One region of the Saccharothrix lopnurensis genome, then DNA from elsewhere that is predicted to be linked to it. Evidence: riboswitches for the same ligand, from Rfam matches in the RefSeq annotation. Region 1 holds a riboswitch; each other region holds the start of a gene.
What was found. A riboswitch is a leader RNA that binds a small molecule or an ion and turns the genes downstream of it on or off. The one in region 1 is predicted to bind S-adenosylmethionine.
Positions count from the first base shown of each region.

Region 1 (9,701 bases):
CCGCCGACGGGGTGACTGAACTCACAAGTCCCGCCGGGGTGTTTGCACAACCCCCCGACACCCGTTACGGTCCCGTGACCGTGCCCCACGTATCCAGTGCCGGGGCGCACCCGCGGTCGGGGCGGGTCGACACACCAGAAGCGAGAAGGACCAACAGCACGGGAGTTGCCGGAGATCAGTAGCTGACCGCCGACGACGACCGTGCGCGTTGCGGGACTTCGCGCCTTCAGGAGGTATGGAACCCCGTGAACTCGTTCAACGAGGACACCGACTGGTTTACGCCCGTGACAGACGTCCCGGCCGCCTCGGTCGACGTCCTGGAGCGGCCGACCGCGTCCGTCGAGTGGGACAACGCGAACTGGGAGACCGCGGTCTTCACGATCACGCCGAACGACGTCCTCGACGTCCTCGGCCCCGACGCCGACGAGCTGCTCGCGAGCGCCAACGTCGACGTCGACGAGTTGATCCGGCTCATCAACGCCGAGACCACGCTCCTCCCGCCGATCATCATCCCGGACGAGGTCTCCCAGGACCGCGTGGCGGGCGCCCCGGCCGCCGAGCGGCCCGACGCCCCGCCCGCCGCCCTGGTCGAGGCCGCCGGGAAGTGGAAGCGCCGCTTCCTCAAGGCCGCGGTCGCCACCGTGCTGGTGACGATCTCCGGCGGCGGCGCGACCGCCATCGCCATGGACAAGTCGATCACGGTCGACGTGGACGGCGAGGCCAAGACCGTGCGGACCTACGAGGGCACCGTGGGCGAGATCCTCGCCGACGAGGGCATCACGGTCGGCGCGCATGACGCCCTGAGCCCGAGCCCCCAGGCCAAGGTCGGCGACGGCGGCCGGATCACGCTCGACCGCGGCCGCCTGGTCAAGGCCACCGTGGACGGCGAGCAGCGCGAGGGCTGGGTCCGCTCGGTCACCGTGGACGAGGCCCTGGACCAGCTCAGGATCGAGGACGAGGGCGCCTGGGTCTCCCACGAGCGCGGCATGGACGTCCCGCTCTCGGGCATGGCCCTGGAGGTCAAGAGCCTCAAGACGATCACGCTCTACGACGGCGGGCACGAGCCGCGCCAGCTCCGGACGACCGCGGTGACGGTCGAGGAGCTGATGCGGGTCGAGAACCTCGCCCTGGGCCCGGACGACAGGCTGGAGACGGCCTCGGACCTGCGCATCACCAGCGGCGCCGAGGTCCACATCAGCCGCACCGGTGTCTCGGTGATCAACGCGACGGAGCCGGTGCAGCCGGCCGTCGAGGAGGTCAAGGACGACACCATGATGAAGGGCCAGAAGCAGGTCGTGGAGGAGGGCGCGGCGGGCGAGCAGATCGTCACCTACCGCGTCACCACCAAGAACGGCAAGGAGATCGCCCGCGAGAAGCTGGGCGTGAAGATCACCAAGGAGCCCAAGGCCCGCAAGGTCAAGGTCGGCACCAAGCTGCCGCCGGACGGCGCGGTGTGGGACTCGCTGGCCAAGTGCGAGGCCGGCGGCAACTGGGCCATCAACACCGGCAACGGCTACTACGGCGGCCTCCAGTTCAACAAGGGCACCTGGGACGCCTACGGCGGCAGCCAGTACGCCGCGTACCCGCACCAGGCGTCCCGCGAGCAGCAGATCGCCATCGCGACCAAGCTGCGCGACGCCCGCGGCGGCTACTCCGCGTGGCCCGGCTGCCGGTCCAAGCTGGGCCTGCCGTAAGAATGGGCGCGTGACCGGAGCTTCATCGTCGGCCGGGCCGGGGAGCAGCGCGCTCCTCGGCCCGGCCGACGTCCGTCGGCTGGCCGCCGACCTCGACGTCCGCCCGACCAAGAAGCTGGGCCAGAACTTCGTGCACGACCCGAACACGGTGCGCCGCATCGTGTCCTCCGCCGCGCTGCGGCCGGACGACGTCGTGCTGGAGGTGGGGCCCGGTCTGGGTTCCCTGACCCTGGCGCTGCTGCCCTCGTGCCGGGCCCTGGTGGCGGTGGAGATCGACGGGGCGCTGGCCGACCGCCTGCCGGTCACCGTCGCCGAGCGCGCGCCCGACCTGGCCGACCGGCTCGCCGTCGTCCACGCGGACGCGCTGCGCGTCACGGCCGCGCGGCTGCCGCACGCGCCGACCGCGCTGGTGGCCAACCTGCCGTACAACGTGGCGGTGCCCGTGGTGCTGCACCTGCTGGCCGAGCTGCCGTCGTTGCGCACCGGCCTGGTGATGGTGCAGTCGGAGGTGGCCGACCGGATGGCCGCCGGTCCGGGCAGCAAGGTCTACGGGGTGCCCAGCGTCAAGCTCGCCTGGTACGCCGACGCCCGCCGGGCGGGCCCGGTGTCCCGCTCCGTGTTCTGGCCGGTGCCCAACGTGGACTCCGCGCTGGTCGCGTTCGAGCGCCACGAGCTTCTGTCCACTGTGGACCGCAAAGCGCTGTTCTCGTTGGTGGACGCGGCTTTCGCGCAGCGGCGCAAGACCCTGCGCGGCGCGCTGTCCGGGTGGGCCGGGTCGGCCGCCGAGGCCGAGCGCGTGCTGCTGGCCGCCGGGGTCGACCCGGGCGCGCGCGGCGAAAAGCTCGGTATCAGAGACTTCATCCGGATAGTCGAGGTCGTCACCCCCCTTTAAACGTCGATCTTTTCGGCCATCAGTGTGATTTGCCGGACGGTTCCGTTACGGGCTTGCGTCGGGCGGGGTCCTTCAGGTGTACTCGACTTGCCATCCCGAGCGGCCGAGAGACCTGGCTCCACGACGCCGCAGCAACCACCCCACCTGGGGGCAGGTGCTTCAGCCAGGAACGATGGAGGATCACGTGCCCAGGATGCGAATGCTCACGCGCCGGCGAGTCGTGGACCACGGCCGCCGCACGGTCTCCGGCTGTCGCAGCTGACGAGCTGATCGCCCCGGCGCTCCTCCCCTCCCCACCGCCGCGTCCCCGTCCGGACGCACCTGCCAGCTGAAGACCCCCGGTCGCCCGCGCCCCGAGCGCGCGCTGCCGCACGCAGTCGTGGAGTGAAAACGTGATCACTGTCGAGAACCTCACCAAGTCCTTCCCCGGGAGTACCGGGCAGGTTCGCGCGCTGGACGGCGTGAACCTGGACGTCGCCGCGGGCACCGTGCTCGGCGTGGTCGGCCCGAGCGGCGCCGGCAAGTCCACCCTCGCCCGGTGCGTCGCGCTGCTGGAGCGCCCCGACAGCGGCGCGATCCGCGTCGACGGCACCGACCTCGTCTCCCTCGACGGCACCGCCCTGCGCGCCGCGCGCCGGCGCATCGGCGTCGTGCCCCAGGGCGATTCCCTGCTGCGCCAGCGCACCGCGGCGGGCAACGTCGCGCTGCCGCTGGAGGCCGCCGGCGTGGCCGGGCCGCAGCGCCGCACCCGCGTCGCCGAGCTGCTGGACCTGGTGGGCCTGACCGACAAGGCCGGCAGCTACCCCGACCAGCTCTCCGGCGGCCAGCGCCAGCGCATCGCGGTCGCCCGCGCGCTCGCCGCGCAGCCCTCGGTGCTGCTGGCCGACGAGCCGACCTCCGCGCTGGACCCGGACACCACCGGCTCGGTGCTCACCGTGCTGGACCGGGCCCGCGCCGAGCTGGGCGTGACGGTGCTCGTGGTGACCCACGACATGGGCGTGGTGCGCCGGATCTGCGACGACGTCGCGGTGCTCGAGGACGGGCGCGTGGTGGAGCACGGCAAGGTGCTCGACCTGGTGTCCGACGCCGGCAGCCGCACGGCCGCGTCGCTGCTGCCCGCCGCGGACCAGAACCCGGCGGTCGACAGCGCCTACGACCGGGTCGCCGACGTCGTGCTGGTCGGCTTCGCCGCGGTCGGCGCGCTGCTGCCCGAGGTGACCAACCGGTTCGGCATCGAGCTGAACCTGCTGGGCGGCGGCCTGACCAGGCTGGGGGAGACCCCGGTCGCGCGGTTCCGCGTCGGGCTTAAGGGCGAGCGCTCGGACTCGGCGCTGGAGTGGATCTCGGAGGCGGGCGGCTCGGTGCGGCGGACCCTGACGGGGCCGCAGGGAGTCGCTGCGTGAGGTCTGCGACACCCTGGTCCACCGTGTTCGACGAGGTCCTGCTCGCCACCGGCGAGACGTTGTACATGGTGGGCGTCTCCACCCTGATCGCGGTCCTGCTCGGCACCCCCGTCGGCATCTGGCTCCAGCTCACCGCACCCGGTGGGCTGAAGCCCCGGCCGCTGGCGCACAAGGTGCTCGGGTTCGTGGTGGACCTCGGCCGCTCCATGCCCTTCCTGGTCCTGCTGGTGGTGCTCACCTCGCTGACCAGGCTCCTGCTCAGCACCACCATCGGACCGACCGCGGCCATCGTGCCGCTGGCCGTGGGCGCCATCCCGTTCGTCGGCAGGCTGGTCCAGAACGTGCTGTCCGAGGTGCACGTCTCGGTGGTGGAGGCGGCGGTGACCACCGGGTCCTCCACCACCCGCATCGTGCGCAGCGTGCTGCTGCGCGAATCGCTGCCCGCGCTGGTCAACGCCATCGGCGTGACCGCGATCGCCCTGCTCGGCTACTCGGCCATGGCGGGCGTGGTCGGCGGCGGCGGGCTCGGCGACCTCGCCGTGCGCGAGGGCTACCAGCGGTTCAACGACCGCTACCTGTGGAGCACGGTCGCCGTGCTCGCGGTCGTCGCCACCGCGATCCAGTTCACCTCCAACCGCGTGGCGCGGGCCGTCGACCGGCGCCGCCACGCCTCCGTCTGACCTCGTCTCGCACACCCCCGCGAGCCTCTCTCCCCGAAGGAACGACATGCGTATCCGTGCTGCCCTGCTGGCCGTGCTGCTGACCGCGGCGGGCTGCGGGAGCGGTGAGCCGACCGGCGCCGCCTCCGACCCGGGCGCGCCGCTGAAGGTCGGCGTGAGCCCCGTCCCGCACGCCCAGGTGCTGAAGTACGTGGCCGAGAACCTGGCCGCCTCGAAGGACCTGAGGATCGAGGTGGTGGAGTTCACCGACTACGTGCAGCCGAACACCGCGCTGGTCGACGGGTCGCTGGACGCCAACTACTTCCAGACAGTGCCGTACCTGGACACGTTCAAGGCCGAGAGCGGCGCGGACCTGGAGTGGATCGGCCCGGTGCACCTCGAACCGCTGGGCCTGTACTCGAACAGGCACCGGGCCGCGGCCGACCTGCCGGACGGCGCGCGGATCGCGGTGGCCAACGACGCGACCAACGAGGCGCGCGGCCTCCAGCTGCTCCAGGCCAACGGCCTGATCAAGCTGAAGGCGGGCACCGAGAGGACCGCGACGGTCCGGGACGTCGAGGACAACCCGAAGAACCTGGAGTTCGTCGTGCTGGAGGCCGCCCAGCTGCCGCGCTCGCTCGACGACACCGACGCGTCCGTGATCAACGGCAACTACGCCATCGACGCGGGCCTCAACCCGGCCGACGACGCCCTGGCGCTGGAGGAGACCGAGGGCAACCCCAACGCCAACGGCCTGGTCACCCGCGCCGAGCTGAAGGACGACCGGCGCGTCCGGGACCTGCTGGCCCTGCTCCAGTCCCAGCAGGTCAAGGACTACATCGCCGCCACCTTCTCGGGCTCGGTCCTCCCGGTCTGACCGTCCTGAACGTGTAACTCGGGGGTCCTGGACGTACGACTCGCGGGGTCCGAACGTACGACTCGCGGGGTCCGGACGTACGACTCGCGCGAGTCGTACGTTCGGGACTGTCGTGTCGTACGTTCGGGACCCCCGAGTTGAGCGTTCGGGGGATCCGGTGCTGGTCAGGGGTGGGTGGGCGCGGGCACCCCCGGGACGCCCGTAGGCTTCAGGGCGTGCTCGCTGTCGTCCCGCCCCCGGTCACCGTCCGCGTCCCGGCCAAGGTCAACCTGCACCTGGCCGTGGGTGATCCGCGCGCGGACGGCTACCACGACCTGGTGACGATCTTCCAGGCCCTGTCGCTGACCGACGAGGTCACCGTCGCCATCGCCGAGGACCCCGGGGTGGAGGTGCACGGCGAGGGCGCCGACTCGGTGCCCACCGGCGCGTCCAACCTGGCCTGGCGGGCGGTGCGGGTGCTGGCCGAGCACGTCGGCCGGGACCCCGAGGACCCGAAGGTCCGGGTGGTGATCCGCAAGTCCATCCCGGTCGCGGGCGGCATGGCGGGCGGCAGCGCGGACGCGGCCGCGACGCTGGTCGGCCTGTCCTCGCTGTGGCGGCTGGAGGTCTCCCGGGACGAGCTGGCCGGGCTGGCCGCCAAGATCGGCGCGGACGTCCCGTTCGCCCTCTACGGCGGCACCGCGCTGGGCACCGACCGCGGCGACCGGATCGTGCCCGTGCTGGCGCGCCACCCGTTCCACTGGGTGCTCGCCTTCGACCGGCGCGGCCTGGCCACCCCCGAGGTGTTCGACGAGCTGGACCGGCTGCGCGCGGACGGCGACCCGCCGCGCGTCGGCGACGCGGAGGCGGTGCTGGAGGGCCTGGCGTCCGGCGACCCGCGGCAGCTCGCGCTGCTGCTGGGCAACGACCTCCAGGCCGCGGCGGTGTCGCTGCGCCCGAACCTGCGGCGCACGCTGCGCGCGGGCGTGAACGCGGGCGCGCTGGCCGGCATGGTGTCCGGGTCCGGCCCCACCTGCGCGTTCCTGTGCACGGACGGCGACTCGGCGGTCCGGGTGGCGGCCGAGCTGGCGGGCGCGGGGGTGTGCCGGACGGTGCGCGTCGCGCAGGGCCCGGTGCACGGCGCCCGCGTGATCGGCACCGAGGAGCCCCGGCCGACCCCGCCGGAAGTGCACGCCTGAGCTCGACCGTTCCGCCCGTCTCGACGAAGGTGCTGGTAGTGGCCAACCTGGTCAATCTTGAGAACGTGTCCAAGTCGTTCGGCGTGCGCCCGCTGCTCGACGGCGTGTCCCTCGGCGTCGGCGAGGGTGACCGGATCGGCGTGGTGGGCCTCAACGGCGGCGGCAAGACCACGCTGCTGGAGGTGCTGGCCGGCGTCGCCGACCCGGACGACGGGCGCGTCAGCCGCAACCGCGGCCTGCGCATGGCCGTGGTCACGCAGCGCACCGAGCTGGCCGAGGGCTCGACCGTGCGCAACGCCGTGCTCGACCCCCTCGGGTACGGCGCGGAGCACGAGTGGGCGGCGGACGCGCGGGTCCGCTCCATCCTCGACGGCCTGGGCATCACCGGCTTCGGGCTGGACTCGCCGGTGGGCACCATGTCCGGCGGCGAGCGGCGGCGGGTCGCGCTGGCCGCGGCGCTGGTGCGCGACCTGGACCTGGTGGTCCTGGACGAGCCGACCAACCACCTCGACGTGGAGGGCGTGCGCTGGCTGGCCGACCACCTGCTGGCCCGGCGCACCGCCCTCGTCGTGGTGACCCACGACCGGTGGTTCCTGGACACCGTGTGCAGCCGGACGTGGGAGGTCACGGGCGGCCGGGTCGAGCAGTACGAGGGCGGTTACGCCGACTGGATCTTCGCGCGGGCCGAGCGCGCCCGCCTGGCCGACACGGCCGAGGAGAAGCGCCGCAACCTGGCCCGCAAGGAGCTGGCGTGGCTGCGCCGCGGCGCGCCCGCCCGCACGTCCAAGCCGCGCTACCGGATCGAGGCGGCCGAGGCGCTGATCTCGGACGTGCCGCCGCCGCGCGACTCGGTGGAGCTGCTGGCCTTCGCCAAGCGCCGCCTGGGCCGCACGGTGCTGGAGCTGGAGGACGCCACGCTCGCCGTGCCGGACCGCGTGCTGGTGCGCGACCTGACGTGGCGCATCGGGCCCGGCGACCGGGTCGGCATCGTCGGCGTGAACGGCTCGGGCAAGACCACGCTGCTGCGGGCGCTGGCCGGCGAGCAGCCGCTGGTGGCGGGCCGCCGGGTCCAGGGCCAGACGGTGAAGCTCGCGCACCTGAGCCAGGAGCTGCACGACCTCGACGGCTCGATGCGGGTGCTGGAGGCGGTCGAGGAGATCGCCCGCCGGGTGGTGCTGGGCAAGCAGGAGATGTCGGCCTCGCAGCTGGCCGAGCGGTTCGGGTTCTCCTCGCAGCGGCAGTGGACCCCGGTCGGCGACCTGTCCGGCGGCGAGCGGCGGCGGCTCCAGCTGTGCCGGCTGCTGATGGCCGAGCCGAACGTGCTGCTGCTCGACGAGCCGACCAACGACCTGGACATCGACACCCTCCAGCAGCTGGAGGACCTGCTCGACTCGTGGCCCGGCACGCTGGTCGTCATCTCCCACGACCGGTACCTGGTGGAGCGGGTGTGCGACCAGGTGGTGGCCCTCCTCGGCGACGGCGGGCTGACCGACCTGCCCGGCGGCATCGAGGAGTACCTGCGGCGGCGCGACCGGCAGCTGGAGGTCGCGGTCCCGGCGGCGAAGCCCGCGGCGGCCCCGACGACGGGCGCCGACCAGCGCGCGGCGCGCAAGGAGCTGGCCCGCCTGGAGCGGCGGCTGGAGACGTTGCAGAAGAAGGAGACCGACCTGCACGCGAAGCTGGCGGGGGCGGCCACCGACCCCGAGCGGCTGCTGGCCCTGGACGCCGAGCTGAAGGCCGTGCTGGCGGAGGCGGAGGACGTCGAGGCCCGGTGGCTGGAGGCGGCGGAGGCGGTGGAGGGCTGAGGTCGTGGAGGGCTGAGGCGCGCCGGCGGGGCCCCACGACGGGACGACCCCGCCGCGCGCCCCTACCTCCCCCGGCGGCGCAGCTCCGCCACCAGCAGCGGCATCAGCTCGTCGACGAACGCGCAGTCGTAGCCCTGCCCGGTCATCAGCGACTGGGCGAACCGGGTCTTGGCCACCTCCGCCGCCGACGCGCCGACCATGCCGTCCAGCGCGATGCCGACCTCCTCCAGCACCCGGTCCACCTGGGACGTCCGGTAGCCGCGCGCCGCGGGGCCCGCCAGGGGGATCTTGAGCTGCCGCAGCTGCTTCCACGACGTGATCGGGGGCAGCGCGGCCGGTCGCGGCGGACCCTCGGTGAGCTGCTTCTCCACCCGCGCCAGGAACGCGTCCACCTCGTTCTCGTCGTACCCGCGCCGGCCGAACACGGGGCGGCTGAAGCGGACCTCCCGCACCTCGCCCGCGGTCAGGTCGTCCTGCCCCAGCATGGTGTTCTCGACGCGGTCCAGGAACCTGTCCACCTGGGACTCCAGGTAGCCGCGCCGCCCGCGCGGCGGTTTGCCGAACGACACCGTGCGCACGTCCCGCGCGGTCAGCGGCCGGGTGCCCGGCCCCGGTCGCGGCCGGGTCGGCGGCGGGGGCGGGGTGCGCTCCAGCGTCACCACGACCAGGTCGAGGAACGTGTCCACGTCGTCCTCGTCGTAGCCGACCGTGCCCGGCGGCGCGTGGTCGAACTCCCTGTCCTGGACCTCCGTCGCGGTCAGGACGTCCCGGCCCGCCAGCGTCTCCTCGATCCGGTCCAGGAACGCGTCGACCTGGCCCTCGTGGTACCCGCGGTTGCCGGGCCTGGGCTTGTGGAACCGCACGCCGCGCACGTCCTCGGGCGTCAGCCGCGGCGCGGGGCGCATCCCGGTGGACGTGGCGTGCGCGCCGATGGCGGGCGCGGACGCCTGGCGGCGTTGCGGCGTGGAGCCGAGGGTGTCCGCGACGAGGTCCATGAACGCGTCCACCTCGGCCGCGTGGTAACCGGGCAGCGCGGGTCTGAACCGGACCCGGCGCACGTCCCGCTCGGTCACGTCGTCCCGACCGAGCAGGGTTTCCTCGATCCGGTCGAGGAAGGCGTCCACCTGGCCCTCGTCGTACCCCGGTCGACCGGGCGGCGGGCGGTGGAAGGAGACCTGCCGCAGGTCCCGGGC
Region 1 covers NZ_JBHSQO010000016.1:118,023-127,723, forward strand. The annotation lists gene ACFP3R_RS18050 (transglycosylase family protein) at 246-1,694, shown strand; gene rsmA (16S rRNA (adenine(1518)-N(6)/adenine(1519)-N(6))-dimethyltransferase RsmA) at 1,705-2,586, shown strand; SAM riboswitch class I at 2,674-2,765, shown strand; gene ACFP3R_RS18060 (methionine ABC transporter ATP-binding protein) at 2,979-3,989, shown strand; gene ACFP3R_RS18065 (methionine ABC transporter permease) at 3,986-4,669, shown strand; gene ACFP3R_RS18070 (MetQ/NlpA family ABC transporter substrate-binding protein) at 4,716-5,525, shown strand; gene ACFP3R_RS18075 (4-(cytidine 5'-diphospho)-2-C-methyl-D-erythritol kinase) at 5,741-6,703, shown strand; gene ACFP3R_RS18080 (ABC-F family ATP-binding cassette domain-containing protein) at 6,742-8,508, shown strand; gene ACFP3R_RS18085 (DivIVA domain-containing protein) at 8,571-9,701, opposite strand, start outside.

Region 2 (9,701 bases), on a different contig from region 1:
CACCGTGGAGCGCTGGGAGCGGGAGCACACCGAGGCGGTCATCGAGCTGGTGGAGTCGGTGGAGGGGCCCGCGGCGCGGCTGCGGCTGCTGTTCGGCACCGTGCTGGAGGCGGTGGACCACAGTTCGGTCGAGTTGGCGGTGCTCGCGGCCAAGGATCACCCGGTCGTGGCTCCCGTGCTGGCCCGGGTCACCGCCCGGCGGATCGACTACCTGGGGGCGGTGTTCCGGGACCTGGGCTTCACCGGCGACGCGGCGCGCCACCGGGCCGTCCTCGCCTACTCGGTCTACCTGGGCCAGGCGCAGCTGCTGGCGGCCGCGCCGGACGTGGTGGCGGCGCGGCGGGCGCTGCTGGAGGAGACCCTGGCCCTGGTGACGAGCCGTGGGTGAGGCGTTCCGGTTCTCGGTGCGGGTCAAGCCGGGGGCTGGGCGGGAGGTCGTCGGCGGGCGGTGGGGTGAGGGGGCGCTGATCGTGGCGGTCGCCGCGCCGGCCGTGGAGGGCAGGGCGAACGAGGCCGTGCGCAAGGCGCTGGCCAGGGCTTTCGGTGTGCGGGCGCGGGACGTGGCGGTGGTGGCCGGCGAGCGCGGCCGGGACAAGGTCGTGCAGGTCGACCCCGCCCCGGCCGCCGCTCCGGAGGTGCTGGAGCGGTTGCTAGGCGGCTAGCGTCCAGACCGCGTGCGCGATCGCGTCGGCGTTGCGGTCGAGCGCGGTCGCGTTGATGTTGGCCGTGGTGTCGCAGGAGCGGTGGTAGCAGCGGTCGAACGCCTGGCCGGCGGTGCCGCCCCACTTCTGGGCCTGCGCGGAGGTCTTGATGCCCTCGGCGCCGGTGAACGTGCCACCGACCGGGATGCTCGCGCGGGCGAACGCCGCGTGGTCCGACCTGCCGCCCACGCTGGTCAGTTCGGTCGGCACGCCGATACCGCTGAAGTAGCCCTGGATGACCTGCTGGAGCTCCGTCGAGCCCGTCGGCTGGCCGGAGGCGCTGTAGACGAAGTAGCCGGGGTTCGGCGAGCCCGTCATGTCGAAGTTCAGGTACGCCCGGATGCGCGACCGGTCCGTTGTGGACAGCGAGTTGACGTAGTAGGTCGAGCCCACCAGGCCCAGCTCCTCGGCGCCCCACCAGGCGAAGCGCAAGCCCTTGCTCGGCCGGAAGCCCGTGGACCGGACGGCGAGGGCCACCTCCAGCAGGCTCACGGAGCCGGTGCCGTTGTCGTTGATGCCGGGGCCCGCGGTGACGCTGTCGAGGTGCCCGCCGAGCATGATGACGTTGTTCGCGTCGCCGGTGGTCCAGTCGGCGATCAGGTTGTAGCCGACGACGCCGTTGCGGGTGAACGACTGCACCCGCGTGGTGTAGCCGGCGGCGTCCAACTTGGACTTGATCCAGTTGACCGAGGCCAGGTAGCCGGGCCTGCCGTGCGCCCGGTTGCCGCCGTTGGCGGTGGCGATGGACTGGAGCTGGTTGAGGTCGGCCTGGAGGGTGGCGACCGAGATGTCGGGGCCGGCCGGGGCGGCGGTGGCCGAGCCCGAACCGAGCAGCGCGCCGGCGGTGACCAGCACGACGGAGATCGTTCGCAGTTTCACGGTTTCTCCCGCAGGGAAGTGGAGGTTCTCCCACCGTGCCCTGGTCGGCGCGCCGCCGGTAGCGTCGTTCGGCTGGTGCCTGATTAGTCCAGATCGGCGACAACGGGGAGAATGACCGCGACGCGTGACGACAGGAGGTCGAGTGGGTGGTGTGACGGGCTTCCTCGGTGTCGCCGCCGGGGTGCTCCTGCTCTCGGTCGTCGCGGTGCGGCTGTCGATCCGGCTCGGCCTGCCGTCGCTCCTGCTCTACCTCGGCATCGGCGTGCTGCTGGGCGAGGCGGTGCTGGGCATCCAGTTCGAGGACGCGGACCTCACCCGGTCGCTGGGCACGGTCGCGCTCGTGCTGATCCTCACCGAGGGCGGTCTGACCACGCGGTGGCGCGACGTGCGGCCCGCGCTGGGGCTGGGCGTGGCACTGTCCACAGTGTCCGTCGGGGTCAGCATCGCGGTCACCGCGTTCGGGCTGCACCTGCTGCTGGACATGGACTGGCGCACGGCGCTGCTGTGGGGCGCGGTGCTGTCGTCCACGGACGCGGCGGCGGTGTTCAGCGTGCTGCGCGGGGTGGGCGTGGGCAAGCGGCTGATCGGACCGCTGGAGCTGGAGTCCGGCATCAACGACGCGCCGGTGTACATCGCCGTCGTGCTGCTGGCGGCGCCGGACCCGATCACCTGGACCGCGCCGCTGCTGATGGGCTACGAGCTGGTCGCGGGCACGCTGATCGGGCTCGCGCTGGGGTGGCTGGGAGGCGTGGGGCTGCGCCGGGCGGCGCTGCCCGCGACCGGCCTGTACCCGCTGGCCACGGTGGCGGTGTGCGTGCTGGCTTACACGGCGGGGGACCTGGCGCACGCGTCCGGGTTCCTCGCGGTCTACATCTCGGCGCTGGTGCTGGGCAACGCGCGGCTGCCGCACCGGTCGGACACGCTGTCGTTCGCCGAGGGGCTGGGGTGGCTGTCCCAGATCGGGCTGTTCGTGCTGCTCGGGCTGTACGCCTCGCCCGGTCGGCTGCTCGACGCGGTGGTGCCGGCGCTGGTGGCGGGCGGGGTGCTGGTGCTGGTGGCGCGACCGCTGTCGGTGCTGTGCGCGGCGCTGCCGTTCCGGGTGCCGTGGCGGGAGCAGGTGTTCATCTCGTGGTCGGGGCTGCGGGGCGCGGTGCCGATCGTGTTCGCGCTGATCCCGTTGATCCAGGGGGTGCCGGGGGCGCAGCGGCTGGTGGACGCCGTGTTCGTGCTGGTCGTCGTGCTGACGGTGGTGCAGGGGACGACGCTGCCGTGGCTGGCGAAGTGGCTGAAGCTGGTCCGGTCGGGTGAGGCGCTGGAGGTGCAGGTCGACTCGTCGGCGCTGGACGAGCTGGGCGCGGAGCTGCTCCAGGTGCGCATCCAGCGGGGGTCCCAGCTGCACGGCGTGTACCTGTCCGAGCTGCGGTTGCCGCCGGGGTCCTCGGTGAGCCTGGTGGTGCGGGGCGACAAGGGGTTCACGCCCCAGCCGACCACGCGGTTGCAGGAGCACGACCAGCTGCTGGTGGTGTGCACGGACGTCGTGCGCACGGCCACGGAGCAGCGGATCCGGGCGGTGGACCGGGCCGGTCGCTTCGCCCGCTGGAAGGGCGACGCGGGCCTGCCCTGACCCCGCGAGTCGTACGTTCCCGCCCGTCGTGTCGTACGTCCAGGACCCCCGAATTCAGCGTTCGCGTCACCCTGCGGGGTGCCTGAACGTGTAACTCGGGGGTCCTGAACGTACGACTCGCGGGGTCTGGGCGTACGACTCGCGGTCTCAGGGGGTGGGATGGGTGGTGGGGTGGTGGGGGTGGGGTTAGGGTGGTGGGGAAGGTCATGAGTGCCAGTGACAAGCCCGGGCTTGCTGGCCGGCAACCCTCCAACCGCGGTGGGGTGCCCCCGGTGAGGACCTGGTCGTGCGCGTCGGGCGTGCGGCAAGCGCGGGCCTCCGGTGGAGTCCCGGACTCCCGGAGGGTCTCGTGGCCGTTGCGGTTTCCCCTGTCGTCGGTGCCGGTCTGCCCCGGACGGTGGGCGCCTCGCTGAGGGTGCCGGTGCTGACCGGCGAGCGGGTCGAGTACGCGAACCTGGACCACGCGGCCGGCGCGCCCTGCCTGGAGCAGGTGCGGGACGCCGTCGACGAGCTGCTGCCCTGGTGCGCGAGCGTGCACCGGGGCGCCGGGTTCGCCTCACAGGTGTCGACGCGGGTTTACGAGCAGGCGCGGGAGGCGGTGCGCCGGTTCCTGGGCGCGCGCGACAGCGACTCGGTCGTGTTCACCCGCAACACCACCGACGCGCTGAACCTGCTGGCCAGGGCCCTGCCGCGGCGGACGGCGGTGGTGCTGTTCGACACCGAGCACCACGCGGCGCTGCTGCCGTGGCGCGGGCCGCACGTGCGGCGGCTGCGGACGCCCGGCGACCCGGCCGCGGCGGTGCTGGAGCTGGACCGGGCGCTGCGCGAGGCGCCGGTCGGGCCGCGGCTGGTGGTGGTGACCGGCGCGTCGAACGTCACCGGCGAGGTGTGGCCGGTGGCCGAGGTGGTGCGGGTGGCGCGCCGCCGCGGTGCGCGCGTCGTCCTGGACGCCGCCCAGCTCGCGCCACACCGGCCCATCGACCTGCGGGCCCTGGACGTCGACTACGCCGTGGTGTCCGGGCACAAGCTGTACGCCCCGTTCGGCGCGGGCGCGCTGGTCGGCCGGTCGGACTGGCTCCGGGCCGCCGAGCCCTACCTGGTGGGCGGCGGGGCCACGGCCCGCGTCACCGACCGCGGCGGCCGGTTGGGCGTGTCCTGGTCGAACGGGCCCGAGCGGCACGAGGCGGGCACCCCCAACGTGGTGGGCGCGCACGCCCTGGCCACCGCCTGCGACGTGCTGGCGCGGCACTGGGCGCAGACGCTGGAGCACGAGCGGGTGCTGCTGGCGCGGCTGCGGGACGGCCTGCGGTCGGTGCCCGGCGTGGCGGAGCTGTCGCTGTTCGGGGCCGGGCACGACCGGGTGGGCGTGGTCGGCTTCACGGTGGGCGCGCAGGACGTCGGCTACCTGGCGGCGGCGCTGTCCGCCGAGCACGGCATCGGCGTGCGCGACGGCGCGTTCTGCGCCCACGTGGCCGTCCAGCGGCTGGCCGGCGGCCCCGCGCTGCGCGCCTCGATCGGGCTGGGCACCACCGAGGAGCACGTGGACCGGTTCGTCGAGGCGCTGCGCCGGCTCGTCACCGAGGGTTCGCGGTTCGAGTACGAACTGAGGGAGGGTCGGTGGGCGCCGGTCGACGACGTGCGCCCGCTCCCGCCGTTCCTGCGCTGACGGGGATGCTGGACAATGGCCGGGTGAGCACTGAGCCCAACACCGAGTCCGACGCCGCGGACCAACCGGAGGCGCCGCTGCCCCAGCGCCGCGTCGCCCTGCTGGCCGTCATCGCGCCGCTCGTGCTGGCGCTCGACCTGGGCACCAAGGTCCTGGCGGTGGAGCGGCTGGAGGGCCGGGAGCCGGTCGAGCTGCTCGGCGGCCTGCTCTACCTGCCGCTGATCCGCAACACCGGCGCGGCGTTCGGCCTGGCCGAGGGCTGGACGGTGATCCTCGCGCTGATCGCGTTCAGCGTGGTCGGCTTCATCCTGTGGATCGCCCGCCGGCTGCGGTCGGTCGGCTGGGCCATCGGCCTGGGGCTCATCCTGGGCGGCGCGATGGGCAACCTGGTCGACCGGGTGTTCCGCGCCCCCGGCCCGCTGCGGGGCGGCGTGGTCGACTTCATCTCGGTGCTCGACCCGTGGGGCAACTTCTTCCCCGTGTTCAACCTGGCCGACTCGGCCATCTGCGTGGGCGGCGGCGTCATCGTGCTGATGGCCCTGCTCCAGCGCGACTACGACGGCACCAAGGTGGAGAAGAAGAAGTGAGCGGCTACCGCAACCTGCCCGTGCCGGACGGCCTGGACGGTATGCGCGTCGACGCGGGCCTGGCCAAGCTGCTGGGCCTGTCGCGCACCGCGGTGGCGGCGCTGACCGAGTCGGGCGACGTGGTGCTGGACGGGCACCCGGCGGGCAAGTCCGACCGGCTGGTCGCCGGCTCGGTGCTGGAGGTCACCCTCCCCGAGCCCGAGCGGCCGGTCCAGGTGCAGGCCGTGCCCGTGGAGGGCCTGGAGGTCCTGCACGAGGACGACGACGTGATCGTGGTCGACAAGCCGGTGGGCGTGGCCGTGCACCCGAGCCCCGGCTGGACCGGGCCCACGGTGGTGGGCGGCCTGGCCGCGGCGGGCATCCGCATCGCCACCTCCGGCGCCGCCGAGCGGCAGGGCGTGGTGCACCGGCTGGACGTCGGCACGACCGGCGTGATGGTGGTCGCCAAGAGCGAGGGCGCCTACTCCTCCCTGAAGCACGCCTTCAAGGAGCGGACCGTCGAGAAGCTGTACCACGCGCTGGTGCAGGGCCACCCGGACCCGATCAAGGGCACCATCGACGCGCCCATCGACCGGCACCCCAAGCACGACTACCGGTTCGCCGTGATGGCCAACGGCAAGCCCAGCATCACCCACTACGAGGTGGCCGAGGCGTTCCGGGCCGCGTCGCTGCTGGACGTGCACCTGGAGACCGGTCGCACGCACCAGATCCGGGTGCACTTCTCGGCCCTGCGCCACCCGTGCGTGGGCGACCTGACCTACGGGGCCGACCCGTCGCTGGCCAAGCGGCTGGGTCTCACCCGGCAGTGGCTGCACGCCCGGATGCTCGGCTTCCACCACCCGGCCGACGGCCGGTGGGTGGAGTTCACCAGCGAGTACCCGGCCGACCTGGCGAACTCCCTGGAGCTGCTCCGCGACGAAGGTCACTGAGTCGGCGTGACCTGAGCCATAACGCCGCCCCGCGGTTGCTTCGTCTTGCGAAGCTTTTACCGGAGAAACCGGGGGACGGACACATGGACAACAAGACCCGCCTGGCCGCCCTGCTGGGCGCGCTGTGCAGCCTGGGACCGCTCTCGATCGACACCTACCTGCCCGCGTTCCCGGACATGGCCCGGGAGTTCGGCACGGGTGGGTCCCAGGTCCAGCTGTCGCTGACGACCTTCATCATCGGCCTGTCGCTGGGCCAGCTGCTGGTCGGACCGCTGTCCGACTCGTGGGGCCGCCGCCGGCCGCTGCTGGTCGGGCTCGGCGGCTACGTGCTCGTGTCGCTGGTCTGCGCGGCGGCGCCGGGCGCGCTCGCGTTCTCCGGCCTGCGGCTGCTCCAGGGCCTCGGCGTGGCGGCCGGGTTCGTGGTCGCCGCGGCGATCGCCCGCGACCGCTTCGAGGGCCTGGCCATGGCCCGGTTCATGTCGCTGATGATGATGGTCAACGGGATGGGCCCGGTGCTCGCCCCGGTGCTGGGCGGCCAGCTGCTGCGGTTCACCAGCTGGCGCGGCACGTTCGTGGTGCTGGCGCTGCTCGGTCTGGTGCTGCTGGTCCTGCTCGCGCTCACGCTGCCGGAGACCCTGCCGCCGGACCGGCGCCGGCCCGCGAACCTCCTGCTGACCCTCCGGGTGTTCGGCGGGCTGCTGGCGGACCGGAAGTTCCTCGGCTACGTGCTCGCCTCGTCCCTGGCGCTGGGGTCGCTGTTCGCCTACGTCGCGGGCGCCTCGTTCGTGCTCCAGGACGTGTTCGGGCTGACCGCGCAGCAGTTCAGCTACGTGTTCGCGGCGAACTCGGTGGCCATCTTCCTGGCCGGCGTGCTCAACACCAGGCTCACCGGCCGGATCATGCCGCGCCCGCTGCTCAAGACCGGCCTGGCGGGCGCCGCGGTCGGCGGGGTGGGGCTGGTCGTCGGCGCCGCGCTGGACGGCGGGCTGGCCACGTTCCTGCCGCCGCTGTTCGTGCTCACGATCGGCGTCGGCCTGCTCATGCCGAACGCCTCGACGCTGGCCATGTCGCGGCACCCGGAGGCGGCGGGCAGCGCCTCGGCCGTGCTGGGCGTGCTCACGTTCCTGGTCGGCGGGCTGATGGCGCCGCTGGTGGGCGCGGGCGGGTCGGCCAGCCTGCTGCCGATGGTGACCGTGATGGGTGCCTCCGCCGTGCTGGCCACCGTCGTGTTCGCGGTGCTGACCAGGGGCGACGTGGGCATCACCCGGGACGGTGAGACGCGGGGCAGAGAGGTGCGGGACGGAGAGGCGCGGGGCGGTGAGGCGTCGGCCGCGGTGCCCGCGCGCTAGTCGTCGATCGTCCAGACCAGCGTGTTGAGGTCGGGCTCGGGGCGCGCGCTCCAGCGGACCGAGAAGACCCCGGTCTCCTCGGGCAGCACGTAGACGGTGTGCCCGCCCGCCGTCTCGCCCGGCTGCACGCCGATCTTGTGCGGCGGCCGCGACGACAGCGACACCGGCGCCTTGGCGATCGTCTCGCCGGTCTTGGTCATCAGCACCAGGTACATGTCCGGCAGCGCGTTGAACGGCACCTTGCCGGTGTTGGCCAGCTCCGTGTGCACGACCACGGCCCGCTCGCCGGGCGCGAGCTTGTAGCCCGCCGCGGTGAACAGGAAGTCGGCCGGGTCGACCACCTCGACCAGCTGGATGGTGAACCGGGCGCCCTCCAGGCCCTCGGTCGCCAGGGCGCTGCCGATCTTGCCGGTGCGGGAGCGCGGCGCGCCCTGCTGGTCGCCCCGCGCCCACCCGGAGGTGCCGGGCACGCCCCAGGTGCTCATCGGCTCCGGGAGCGGGACGGGCCCCGACGGCGGCTGGGCCGGGAACGGCTGGCTGGGCGGGCCCTGGGCGGGGGTGTACGGCGGGTAGGGGCCCGACGGCGTGCCGCGCGCCGAGCCCTGCCGGGGGTACGCGCCGCTGGGCGTGCCGCGGACCTGGGTGGGGCCGGAGGACTGCCCGGGGACCTGCCCGGGGTTGCCGGGACCGGAGTAGCTGCCCCAGGCCACGCTGTTGGCCAGGGCCGCGCGCACGCCGTTCGGGTCGCACTCCACGCCGACCAGCAGGGGCAGCCCGCTGCCGGACAGGGTGATCAACCGGGTCGCCGCCTCACGGGGGTCCATGCCCAGCTTCGCCGCCAGCTCGTGGACCGCCGCCCGGCCCGATTCGGCGAGCAGCGCGAGCAGACGTGCGTCGACTGGGTCCGGCGTTACCACACCTCCGAACGCTACCCGCCTGCCACGACCCCCGCGCCATCGGCCTGTCGAGTGGTGGGCGCGGACACGGTCGGACTAGTGTGCGACGGGCGGTGGCGCGGCGGGTTCCGCCACCCGGGTTCCCGCAGGTCCGCAAGGGGGTTCTGGCGTGGCTGACTCGTTCGTGCACCTGCACGTGCACACCGAGTACTCGATGCTCGACGGCGCGGCGAAGCTGAAGGACATGTTCGCCGAGTGCGAGCGGATGGGGATGCCCGCCGCCGCGATCACCGACCACGGCAACATGTACGGCGCCTACGACTTCTTCCGGCAGGCGACCGCCGCCGGGGTCAAGCCGGTCATCGGCATCGAGGCGTACATGGCCCCGGACTCCCGCTTCAACAAGCAGCGCGTGCTGTGGGGCGACCCCGGCCAGAAGTCCGACGACGTCTCCGCCAGCGGCGCGTACACCCACCAGACCATCTGGGCCCGCACCAGCGAGGGCCTGCACAACCTGATGAAGGTCTCCAGCCTGGCCTCCACCGAGGGCCAGCTGGGCAAGTGGCCGCGGATGGACGCCGAGCTGATCGCCGAGCACTCGGCGGGCCTGATGGCGACCACCGGCTGCCCGTCCGGCGAGGTGCAGACGCGGCTGCGGCTCGGCCACGAGCGGGAGGCCCTGGAGGCCGCCGCCAAGTGGCGCGACATCTACGGCGCGGACAACTTCTTCGTCGAGCTGATGGACCACGGCATCGACATCGAGCGCCGGGTCCGCGACGGCCTGCTGGACGTGGCGAGGAAGCTCGCCATCCCGTTCGTGGTCACCAACGACTCGCACTACACCTACGCCGAGGACCGCGAGGCGCACGAGGCGCTGCTCTGCGTGCAGACCGGCAAGACGCTCCAGGACCCGAACCGGTTCAAGTTCGACGGCACGGGCTACTACCTGAAGTCGCCCGAGGAGATGCGCGCGATCGACCCCTCCGACGCCTGGCAGGAGGGATGCCGCAACACCCTGCTGGTGGCCGAGAAGGTCGACCCGGCCGACATGTTCACCTTCCAGAACCTCA
Region 2 covers NZ_JBHSQO010000005.1:2,018-11,718, forward strand. The annotation lists gene ACFP3R_RS06660 (TetR/AcrR family transcriptional regulator) at 1-388, shown strand, start outside; gene ACFP3R_RS06665 (DUF167 domain-containing protein) at 381-662, shown strand; gene ACFP3R_RS06670 (M28 family metallopeptidase) at 651-1,580, opposite strand; gene ACFP3R_RS06675 (potassium/proton antiporter) at 1,732-3,204, shown strand; SAM riboswitch class IV at 3,407-3,521, shown strand; gene ACFP3R_RS06680 (aminotransferase class V-fold PLP-dependent enzyme) at 3,554-4,870, shown strand; gene lspA (signal peptidase II) at 4,894-5,457, shown strand; gene ACFP3R_RS06690 (RluA family pseudouridine synthase) at 5,499-6,386, shown strand; gene ACFP3R_RS06695 (multidrug effflux MFS transporter) at 6,470-7,735, shown strand; gene ACFP3R_RS06700 (AsnC family protein) at 7,732-8,652, opposite strand; gene dnaE (DNA polymerase III subunit alpha) at 8,801-9,701, shown strand, end outside.
Region 2: it holds a riboswitch for S-adenosylmethionine, as region 1 does, so the genes downstream of both, ACFP3R_RS06680 (aminotransferase class V-fold PLP-dependent enzyme) here and ACFP3R_RS18060 (methionine ABC transporter ATP-binding protein) in region 1, are expected to answer to the same signal.

Region 3 (9,701 bases), on a different contig from region 1:
CCAGCGCGTACAGCGGCTGCCCGCCGGGCGCGATCAGCAGCAGCGCGGGCAGCTGGACCAGCCCGCCACCGCCGACCACGGCGTCGACCGCGCCGGCGAGGGCGGCGGCCGCGCAGAGGAACAGCAGGGCGGCGAGCGAGATCTGCCCGAAGCCGGGCCAGTCGAGTGCGGCGGTCACCCGATCAGCTTAACCGGACAGGCGTACTGCTTTTTCTTCCTACCTGGGAGCGTTCCCAATGCGCCCGTTCAGCTCTGTCCCGGGCCCGGTCGCACGGCCAGGGTTGGTCCGGGCGACCTGATCAACCAGGAGGTTCTCGATGCGGAGATCCCGAAAGCGCGCCGCGGCCGGCGTGCTCACCGCGTTCGCCGTCCTCGTCGGCGGATCGCAGGCCACCGGCGCCGGGGAACCGCGCGGACCGCACTACCAGGACGCCCGCGCGCCGGTCGAGCGCCGCGTCGACGACCTCCTGCGGCGCATGACGCTGGAGGAGAAGGTCGGCCAGATGACCCAGATCCGGCTGGGGAAGCTGCGCGGCAACTGCGAGTGGAACGCCGGCCCGCTGCGCGAGGACTGCCTGAAGGCGGTGCTGGAGGACGCGAAGGTCGGCTCGGTCCTGTCCGGCGGCGGTGACGCGCCGAACCCGAACACGCCGCGGGCGTGGGCCGAGATGACCAACGAGATCCAGCGGTACGCGCTGGACCACAGCCGCCTGCGCATCCCGCTGATCTACGGCGCGGACGGCGTGCACGGCCACTCGAACGTGCTCACCGCCACCATGTTCCCGCACCAGGTGGGCCTGGGCGCGACGTGGAACCCCGATCTGATGGAGGACCTGGGCGAGTCCACCGGGCGGGCCATGCGCGCCACCGGCGTGTTCTGGAACTTCGCGCCGGTCTCCGACCTGGCCCGCGACACCCGGTGGGGCCGCTACTACGAGACCTACGGCGAGGACCCGGTGCTGGCGGGCTCGCTGGCCGCGGCGAACGTGCGCGGTCAGCAGCGCGAGGCCGACGGCACCGCGTCGCTGGCCGCCACCGCCAAGCACTTCGCCGGGTACTCGGAGCCGTTCAACGGACACGACCGCGCGCCCGCGCAGCTGCCGATCCGGCACCTCCAGGACACCGTGCTGCCGCCGTTCCAGGCGCAGTTCGACGCCGGCGTGCGGACCGTGATGATCAACTCGGGCGCGGTGAACGGCGTGCCGGCGCACGCGTCGAAGTACCTGCTCACCGAGCAGCTGCGCGACCGGATGGGCTTCCGCGGGGTGGCGATCAGCGACTGGGAGGACATCCGGTACCTGGTGGACCGCTACCACGTGGCGGCGGACTACCCGGAGGCCATCGCGATGGCGGTGAACGCCGGCGTGGACATGGCGATGGAGCCGTCGAACGCGGCCGAGTTCACCAAGGGCCTGCTGGCGGGCGTGCGCGGCGGCGCCATCAGCGGCAAGCGGATCGACCAGGCCGTGCGGCGCGTGCTGACGCTCAAGTTCGAGCTGGGCCTGTTCGAGAAGCCGTTCGTGGACCCGGCCGCGGCCGACGGGGTCGTCAACGGCGCCGACCGACCGCTGGCGCTGCGGGCCGCCGCCGAGGGCGTGGTGCTGCTGCGCAACGAGGGCGTGCTGCCGCTGTCCACCGGGGCCCGCAAGCTCGTGGTGACCGGCGACGCGGCCGACTCGGTGGCCCGCCAGCTCGGCGGCTGGACCGTCGGCTGGCAGGGCGTGCCGGCGGGCTCGCCGCTGCCCCCGACCACCACCGTGCTCCAGGGCATCCGGGCCGCCGCGCCGGGGGCGGACGTGGTCGGCGCCACCACCCGGGCCGACGCCGTGGCCCAGTCGGCCGACGCCGACGCCGTGGTGGTCGTGCTCGGCGAGGACCCGGGCGCCGAGGGCGAGGCCGACACCGAGTCCCCCGCGCTCACCGCCGAGCAGCAGGGCCTGGTCGACGCCGTGCGCGCGACCGGCAAACCGGTGGTCGTGGTCCTGCTGACCGGGCGGCCGCAGGTGCTGGGCACGGTCGCCGGGGCGCCCGCGCTGCTGGCCGGCTGGCTGCCGGGCTCCGAGGGCGGCGCCGCCGTCGCCGACGTGCTGTTCGGCGCGGTCAACCCCAGCGGCAAGCTGCCGGTGTCGTGGCCCAAGACCATCGGTGACCAGCCGTTCTCCTACGACCAGCCGCGCGGCGCGAACACGGGCGAGAGCTCGAACTACGACCCGCAGTTCGCCTTCGGCCACGGCCTGTCCTACACCAGCTTCACCACGTCCGCGCCGGTCCTGAAGTCCGCCGAGGTCCGGCGCGACGGCAAGGTCGAGGTCTCGGTCACGGTCACCAACACCGGCGTCCGCGACGGCGCCCTGGTGGTGCCGGTGTACGTGCACCAGCCGGTCAGCAGGGTCCTGACCCCGGACCGCCGCCTGGTGGCCTTCACCCGGGTGGAGCTGAAGGCGGGCGAGCAGCGCGCGGTGCGGGTGACCTTCGACGCGACCCGCCTGGCCACGACCGCGGGCGACATGGACGCCACCGGCAGGCCCGAGGTGGCGAAGGGCCGGTACGAGGTGCTGGTCGGCGAGGGGAGGGCGGGGTTCACGGTGCGGTGAGCAGCCCTGATATCGTGACTGGTCGTACCGCGCGGCATTCCGCAGTGGAGGAAGACCGCCCCGGGTTCGGGGTGGAGCCGATCGACGAGCGCGGTACGACTCCGAGACCGAGGAAAAGGGTGGCTTTCGCGTGGCGAACATCAAGTCCCAGCTGAAGCGGATCAAGACGAACGAGAAGGCGCGCCTGCGCAACAAGGCCGTCAAGTCGTCGCTGAAGACCGCGATCCGCAAGTTCCGTGAGGCCGCCGAGGCCGGTGACAAGGAGAAGGCCGTCGCGCTGGCGCAGGAGGCTTCCCGCAAGCTCGACAAGGCCGTCACCAAGGGCGTGATCCACGCCAACCAGGCCGCCAACAAGAAGTCGGCGCTGGCCAGGCGCGCCAACCAGGTCTGACCCTGGTCCACGGCACCGAGCACCACAGCACCGAGCACCACAGCACCGGAGCGCCGCTCTCCCCTCGCGGGGCGGGCGGCGCTCCTGCTTTTCCGGCCGCCGGGCACTTGTTTCGAGCTTTTCCGGCCACCGGGCAGTCATCCCTGCTTTCCGGCCACCGAGCACTCATCCCTAAGCTTTTCCGGGCACCGGGCACCGGGCACCGGTCGCACGCCGACCGGCGGCGTCTCGGCATTCAGCAGCCCGGCGCTCAACCAGCCCGGCGTTCACCAGCCCGGCGTTCACCAGCCCGGCGTTCACCAGCCCGGCGTTCACCGCCGACCGCGGGCGGCGACGATCTTCAAGACCGCTCGCTCCAAGGCGTACCCCGAGTCGGCGGCGGCGCCCTTCACGTCCGCGTTGAGGTCCGCGACCACCGACATGGCCGACGCCAACCCCCACTCCTCCCACCCACGCGACTGCCCCTGGGCCTTCTTCACCTTCCACGGCGGCATACCCAGCTCACCCGCCAGCTTGAACGGGTCCCCCCGACCGACCGCCGACACGCGCGCGACCGTGCGCACCGCGTCCGCCAGCGCGTCGGCCACCAGCACGTGCGGCACACCGAGCTGGATCGCCCAGCGCAGCGCCTCCAGCGCACCGGCCCGGTCACCCATCACGGCCTTCTCCGCGACCGCGAACCCGGTCACCTCCGCCCGCCCACGGTGGTAGCGGCGGACCGCCTCGGCGTCGACCTTCCCACCGGTGTCGGCGACCAGCTGCGACGCCGCCGCGGCCAGCTCCCGGAGGTCGGAGCCGACCGCCTCGATCAGCGCGGCCACGGCCTCCGGGTCCGCCTTGCCGCCGCCGGCCGCCCGGATCTCGTTGCGCACGAACGCCTCGCGGTCCGTGGCCTTGGTGACCTTGGGGCACTCGGTCACCCCGGCGCCCGCCTTGCGCAGCGCGGCGGGCAGCTCCTTGGCCGCCTTGCTGCGCCCACCACCGCTGTGCACGACGACCAGCGTCACCCCGTCGGCGGGCGCCTTGGCGTAGGCGATCACGGCGTCGGCGATCTCCTTGCCCACCTCCTGCGCGGCTTCGAGCGCGATCACGCGACCCTCCGCGAACAGCGACGGGCTCACCAGTTCGGCCAGCTCGGGAGGGGTGAGCTCGGTCACCCGAACGCGCGTCAGGTCGGCCTGCGGGTCGATCTTCCGCGCGAGGTCCAGCGCGCCGCGCACCGCGCGTTCGACCAGCAACTCCTCCTCGCCGATGACCAGGTGGACGGCATCGGGCGTGTCAGTGGGCGCACTCACGCGCGCGATCCTCCCACGCCCGTTCGCCGTCCGGATGGTGGACGTCACTGGCTACGGGTCGGGATCGTGTCGTAGGTTGACGTCACCACAACTGAATACCGCTCATCCAGAGGGGCAGAGGGATCGGCCCGTAGAAGCCCCGGCAACCCGTCGTTCAGCGTGCGCGTCCAGCGCCCGCCGGCGATCACGGTGCCAATTCCGACCCGCGACGCGGGAAAGATGAGGAGACACCTCGCGATGACTGCTGTCAGTGCGCCCTCGGCGACCACCACCTCCTTCGACCTCGGTCCGGCTCGTGCCCTGTCCTGTCGGGAGTGCGGGCACGAGACGCCGCTCGCACCGGAATACGCCTGCCTGGAGTGTTTCGGGCCGCTGGAAGTGGCCTACGACTTCGGCCGCGTCCGCCGTGAGGACATCGAAGCCGGCCCCCGGTCGATCTGGCGCTACCGCGGCCTGCTGCCCGTGCCCTCCACGGTCGAGTCGCACCCCAACACCAACCCCGGCGGCACCCGCCTGGTGGAGGCCGACCGCCTCGCCAAGGCCCTGGGCGTCCGCAAGGTCTGGGTCAAGGACGACACCGGCAACCCCACCCACTCCTTCAAGGACCGCGTCGTCGGCGTCGCCCTCGCCGCGGCCCGCGAGCTGGGCTTCAAGGTGCTGGCCTGCCCGTCCACCGGCAACCTCGCCAACGCCGTCGCCGCCGCCGCGGCCCGCGCCGGCTGGGAGTCGGTGGTCTTGGTGCCCTCCTCCCTGGAGCAGGCGAAGATCCTCATGACCGCCGTCTACGACGGCAACCTGATCACCGTCGACGGCAACTACGACGACGTGAACCGGCTGGCCCAGGAACTGGCCGCCGAGCACGAGGACTGGGCGTTCGTCAACGTCAACGTCCGCCCCTACTACGCCGAGGGCTCCAAGACGCTGGGCTACGAGGTCGCCGAACAGCTCGGCTGGCGCCTGCCCGACCAGATCGTGGTGCCCATCGCGTCCGGCTCCCAGTTGACCAAGGTCGACAAAGCCTTCCGCGAGCTGGGCGAACTCGACCTGGTCGAGCAGACCCCGTACCGGGTGTTCGGCGCCCAGGCCACCGGCTGCTCCCCCGTCTCCGCCGCCTTCAAGGCCGGCCACGACGTGGTCTCCCCGGTGCGCCCGGACACCATCGCCCGCTCACTGGCGATCGGCGCCCCCGCCGACGGTCCCTACGTGCTGGACGCCGTGCGCCGCACCAACGGCGCGATCGAGGACGTCACCGACGAAGAGGTCATCGAGGGCATCCGGCTGCTGGCCCGCACCGAGGGCATCTTCGCGGAGACGGCCGGCGGCGTGACCGTCGCCACCGCGAAGAAGCTCATCGAGTCCGGGCAGCTCGACCCGGACGGCGAAACCGTCCTGCTCATCACCGGCGACGGCCTCAAGACCCTCGACGCCCTCAGCGACCGCATCGGCCCCCGGGCGAACGTGCCGCCGTCGGCGGAGGCCGTGCTGAAGGCCCTTCAGGACTGACACCACCACCCGGACCACCGGCCACATCGGAGCCACAAGCCACACCGGCGCCACAAGCCACACCGGCGCCACCGGCCGCTCCGGAGCCACCGGCAACACCGGAGGCATCGGCCGAGCCGGAGCCACCAACCGGGCCAGGTTCGGTGCCCGCCGAACCCGGTGCCGAACCCGGTGCGACGGTCACCAAACCCGGTGCGGCGGTCACAGCGCGACCCCCGAGGTGCGCAGCCAGCCCGTGCGCGGGAAGGCGGCCAGCTCGGGGAGCACGCGCGGCTCCACCGGTTCGGTGACCACGCGCCACGCGGTCAGCAGCTGTGGCCACGGCCGTTTCGCCTTTTCCTGGTTGTAGCGCTCGGCGTGCCACTCCTCCGGCGGTATCGCGAGGTCGTCGTCGAACAGGGTGTCGGCGACCAGGCGGTACGCGGCGTCGGCGGAAGCCACCTCGGCCGTGTGCACCACCCCGGTGGCGGTGGCCCGCGCGACGATGCCGCGTTCCCCGCCGAGCCGGTCCTCGCACACGTAGTAGGTGAAACTCGCCCGCAGCTCGTCGCGCGGCCAGGGCCGAGCGGTGTAGCCCGGCTGCCACAGCGCCCACCCCAGGGCCCGGTGGTCACCTGGCCGCTGCCACCCCGCGTTGAGCCTGATCCACCTGTCGTTCCTCATCTTCGTTTCCCTTCGCCTCGTCGAGCGGACCGCCCCGGCGGACGATCCGCAGCCCTTCCGGGCCGGTGAGGACGGCGGTGTCGCCGTCCCGGTCGGTGCGCAGCACCAGCGCGCCCTGCTTCACCAGCGCGTCGACCACCACCCCGCTGGGGTGGCCGTAGCGGTTGCCCGCGCCGACGCTCACCAGCGCGATCCGCGGCCGCACGGCCGCGAGGAACGCCGGTGACGAGTACCGCGACCCGTGGTGCGGCACCTTGAGCACGTCGGCCCGCAGGTCGACGTGCCCGTCGAGCAGGTCGGCCTGTCCGGCCAGCTCGACGTCGCCGGTCAACAGCACCCGCCCGGCCGCGGTCGATGCCCGCAGCACCAGCGACGCGTCGTTGACCGCCGTGTTCGTCTCACCCACCGGGCCCGCACGCGGACCCAGCACGTCGAGTCCCAGCCCCGGCCAGCCCAACCGCTGCCCGGCACTCAGCTCGACCACGCGGACCCCGGCCGCCCGCGCCCGTTCGCGCACCTCCTCCCACGCCCACCCCGGCCGGCGCGCGGGCCCCACGGCCACCGCGCCCACCTCTCGTTCCGCCAGCACGGCGGCCAGTCCGCCGACGTGGTCGGCGTGCAGGTGGCTCAGCACCACCAACGGGATGCGCCGCACCCCCAACCGCCGCAGGCACGACAGCACCGGCACCGGGTCGGGCCCGGTGTCGACCAGCACCGCCCGGTCGCGCTCGGCGGTGGCCAGGACGACCGCGTCCCCCTGACCCACGTCGCACGCCACCACCGACCAGCCCTGGACGGGCCAGCGCGGCGAGACCACCTCCAGCGGCACGAGGACCACCACCGCCCCGGCCACCGCGGCCACGACCAGCACCCGCAACCGCCGCAGCCGGAGGACCACCCAGCCGAGCACCAGCACCCCGGCCAGCAGCACCCCGCCGACCCAACCCTCGGGCCACCCGACCGCCGCACCCGGCACCGCCGCCGCGTGCCGCCCCACGGTGATGAGCCAGCTCACCGCCGGTCCGGCCACCTCGACGACCAGGCGCGCCACCGGTTCGTGGACCGGTGCCAGCACCGCGGCCGACACACCGAGCACCGTGGCCGGCGCCACCACGGGCCCGACCAGCAGGTTCGCCACCACCGCGACCAAGCTGACCTGCCCCGAGATGCCCGCGACCAGTGGTGCGGTCGCCAGGTTCGCGGCCACCGGCACCGCCAGCGCCTCCGCGAGCCCGACCGGCACACCGCGTTCCCTCATCGCGGCGGACCACCTCGGCGCGAGCAGCACCAGTGCCGCGGTGGCCACCACCGACAGGCCGAACCCCGGGTCGGTGGCCAACTCCGGGTCGTAGAGGACCAGGACCACCACCGCGGCCGCGAGCGCCGGCACCGCCGACCGCTCCCGTCCCAGCACCAGCGCGAGCAACGCCACCGCACCCATCACGGCGGCCCGCAGCACGCTCGGCTCCGGCCCGGCGAGCACGACGAACCCGACCAGCGCGGCCATCGCACCCGCCGCGCACCCGCGTGGACCGAGGCGGAACAGCCGCAGCACCAACAGCACCGCGCCGCACAGGATCGCCAGGTTCGCCCCGCTGACCGCCAGGACGTGGGCGAGCCCCGCGGTGCGGAACTCCTCCACCACCCTGGGCGCGAGGCGCGAGGTGTCACCGACCACCAGGGCCGGCAGCAGCCCGGCGGGTTCCGGGTCGAGAGCGGTGCTCGCGTCCCGGAGTCCGGCCCGCAGGTCCTCGGCCACCCGCTGCCACACCGGTGCCTCGGTCTCCACGCGCGGCGGTCCGCGGACCCGGAGGACGGCGACCGTCAGCTCACCGCCCCGAGGTGGGGCGAGCGTGCCCTTCGCCTCGACCCGCCGGCCCGGCAGCAGCTCCAACCACCCGGTGGCCGGGGCCAGGACCACCACCCGGCCGCCGTCGTCGAGGGTCGCGCGGACCAGGACCAGGTCGACACCGCCCGCTCGTGACCCGAAGCCGCTGGTGCGCAAGCCGTGCGGTCGGCTGTCGAGTTCGAAGTGGAGGGTGGTGGGCATCCCTCGTTCGGCGGCGGCGCGCAGCGGGTGGTGGGCCGACGCGTGGGCTTGGGCGCCGATCCAGCACGCCGCCACCGGTCCCGCGACCGCGATGGCGACCGCCGCCGGGCGCCAGGGCCGCAGCGCCAGACCACCGATGAGCGTCAGGGTCAGGCCGACCACGGGAGCGGCCCACCAGGTCCACAGGAGACCGGCGAGAGCGGTGGCCCAGACGGTGAGGGCGGCCGGGACGAGGTGCGCGCGGGGGTTCACGACCACACCCACCCGAGGCTGGTGACCGCGAGGCGTGGGCGGTGGTTGCCGGTGGGGCGGTGCTCGTCGGTGAGGCGGTCACCGAACGTGCGGCGGGGCAAGCGGTCGAGCAGTCGTCGCAGCCGGCGGCGGAGGTGGTGGGAGGCGATGGACAGGAGGAGGCGGTGCGGAGCCGGGGTGGAGCGGACCGGGTGGGCGGGCCGGGCGGGGCGGAGGACGAGGTGGTCGAGCGTTTGACGGAGGCGGGCGTGCGGGCGGGGGCAGGGGCGGCTGCTCGTGGTGGGGGTTCGGCGGGTCTCCGGTTGGTGGTTGGTTGATCGGCGGGTGGTCGAGCGGTCGTGAGCCTGGTCGTGGGTGGTCGGGTGGGCAGCCTGGTCGTGGGCAGTGTCGTGGGCAGCCGGGTCGTGGGCAGTGTCGTGGGCGGCCGCGTCATGGGCAGTCGGGTCGTGGATGGCCGGGCGGGCGGTGAGGTCTGGGGCGGTTGGGCGACGGGCAGTGGGGCGGTGGGCGGTCGGGCGGTGGGCGGTCGGGCGGCGGGTGGGCGGTTCGGGTGCGCGGCGGTCGACGTCCCAGGTGGACGCGCGGCACCTGGGGAACTTCGAGCAGGTGGCGGTTTCCGGTATGGGCGCCTTGAACCGGGCGCGGGCGGCCGCGGCGGAGGTGGGTTTGTTCGGACAGGGACAGGCGGGGCTCATCAGAGGGCTCCTGGTGGTCGTGAGGGGTTGAGTGGTCGTGAAGGGCTAGAGGCGGACCAGCTCGCCGAGCTTCGCCAACTTCGCGTCGCCGATGCCCTCGATCTCGCCCAGCTGTTCGAGCGAGGTGAACGGGCCCTGCTTCTGGCGGCGGTCGACGATGCGCTGGGCGGTCACCGGGCCGACCCCGGGCAGGGTGTCGAGCTGTTCCTTCGTCGCGGCGTTGAGGTTCAGCGGTTGGCTCGCCGCGTCGGCCGGCTG
Region 3 covers NZ_JBHSQO010000013.1:86,808-96,508, forward strand. The annotation lists gene ACFP3R_RS15285 (sulfite exporter TauE/SafE family protein) at 1-178, opposite strand, end outside; gene ACFP3R_RS15290 (glycoside hydrolase family 3 N-terminal domain-containing protein) at 318-2,594, shown strand; gene rpsT (30S ribosomal protein S20) at 2,725-2,985, shown strand; gene holA (DNA polymerase III subunit delta) at 3,297-4,280, opposite strand; SAM riboswitch class I at 4,380-4,506, shown strand; gene thrC (threonine synthase) at 4,518-5,783, shown strand; gene ACFP3R_RS15310 (hypothetical protein) at 5,985-6,446, opposite strand; gene ACFP3R_RS15315 (DNA internalization-related competence protein ComEC/Rec2) at 6,394-8,748, opposite strand; gene ACFP3R_RS15320 (ComEA family DNA-binding protein) at 9,489-9,701, opposite strand, start outside.
Region 3: it holds a riboswitch for S-adenosylmethionine, as region 1 does, so the genes downstream of both, thrC (threonine synthase) here and ACFP3R_RS18060 (methionine ABC transporter ATP-binding protein) in region 1, are expected to answer to the same signal.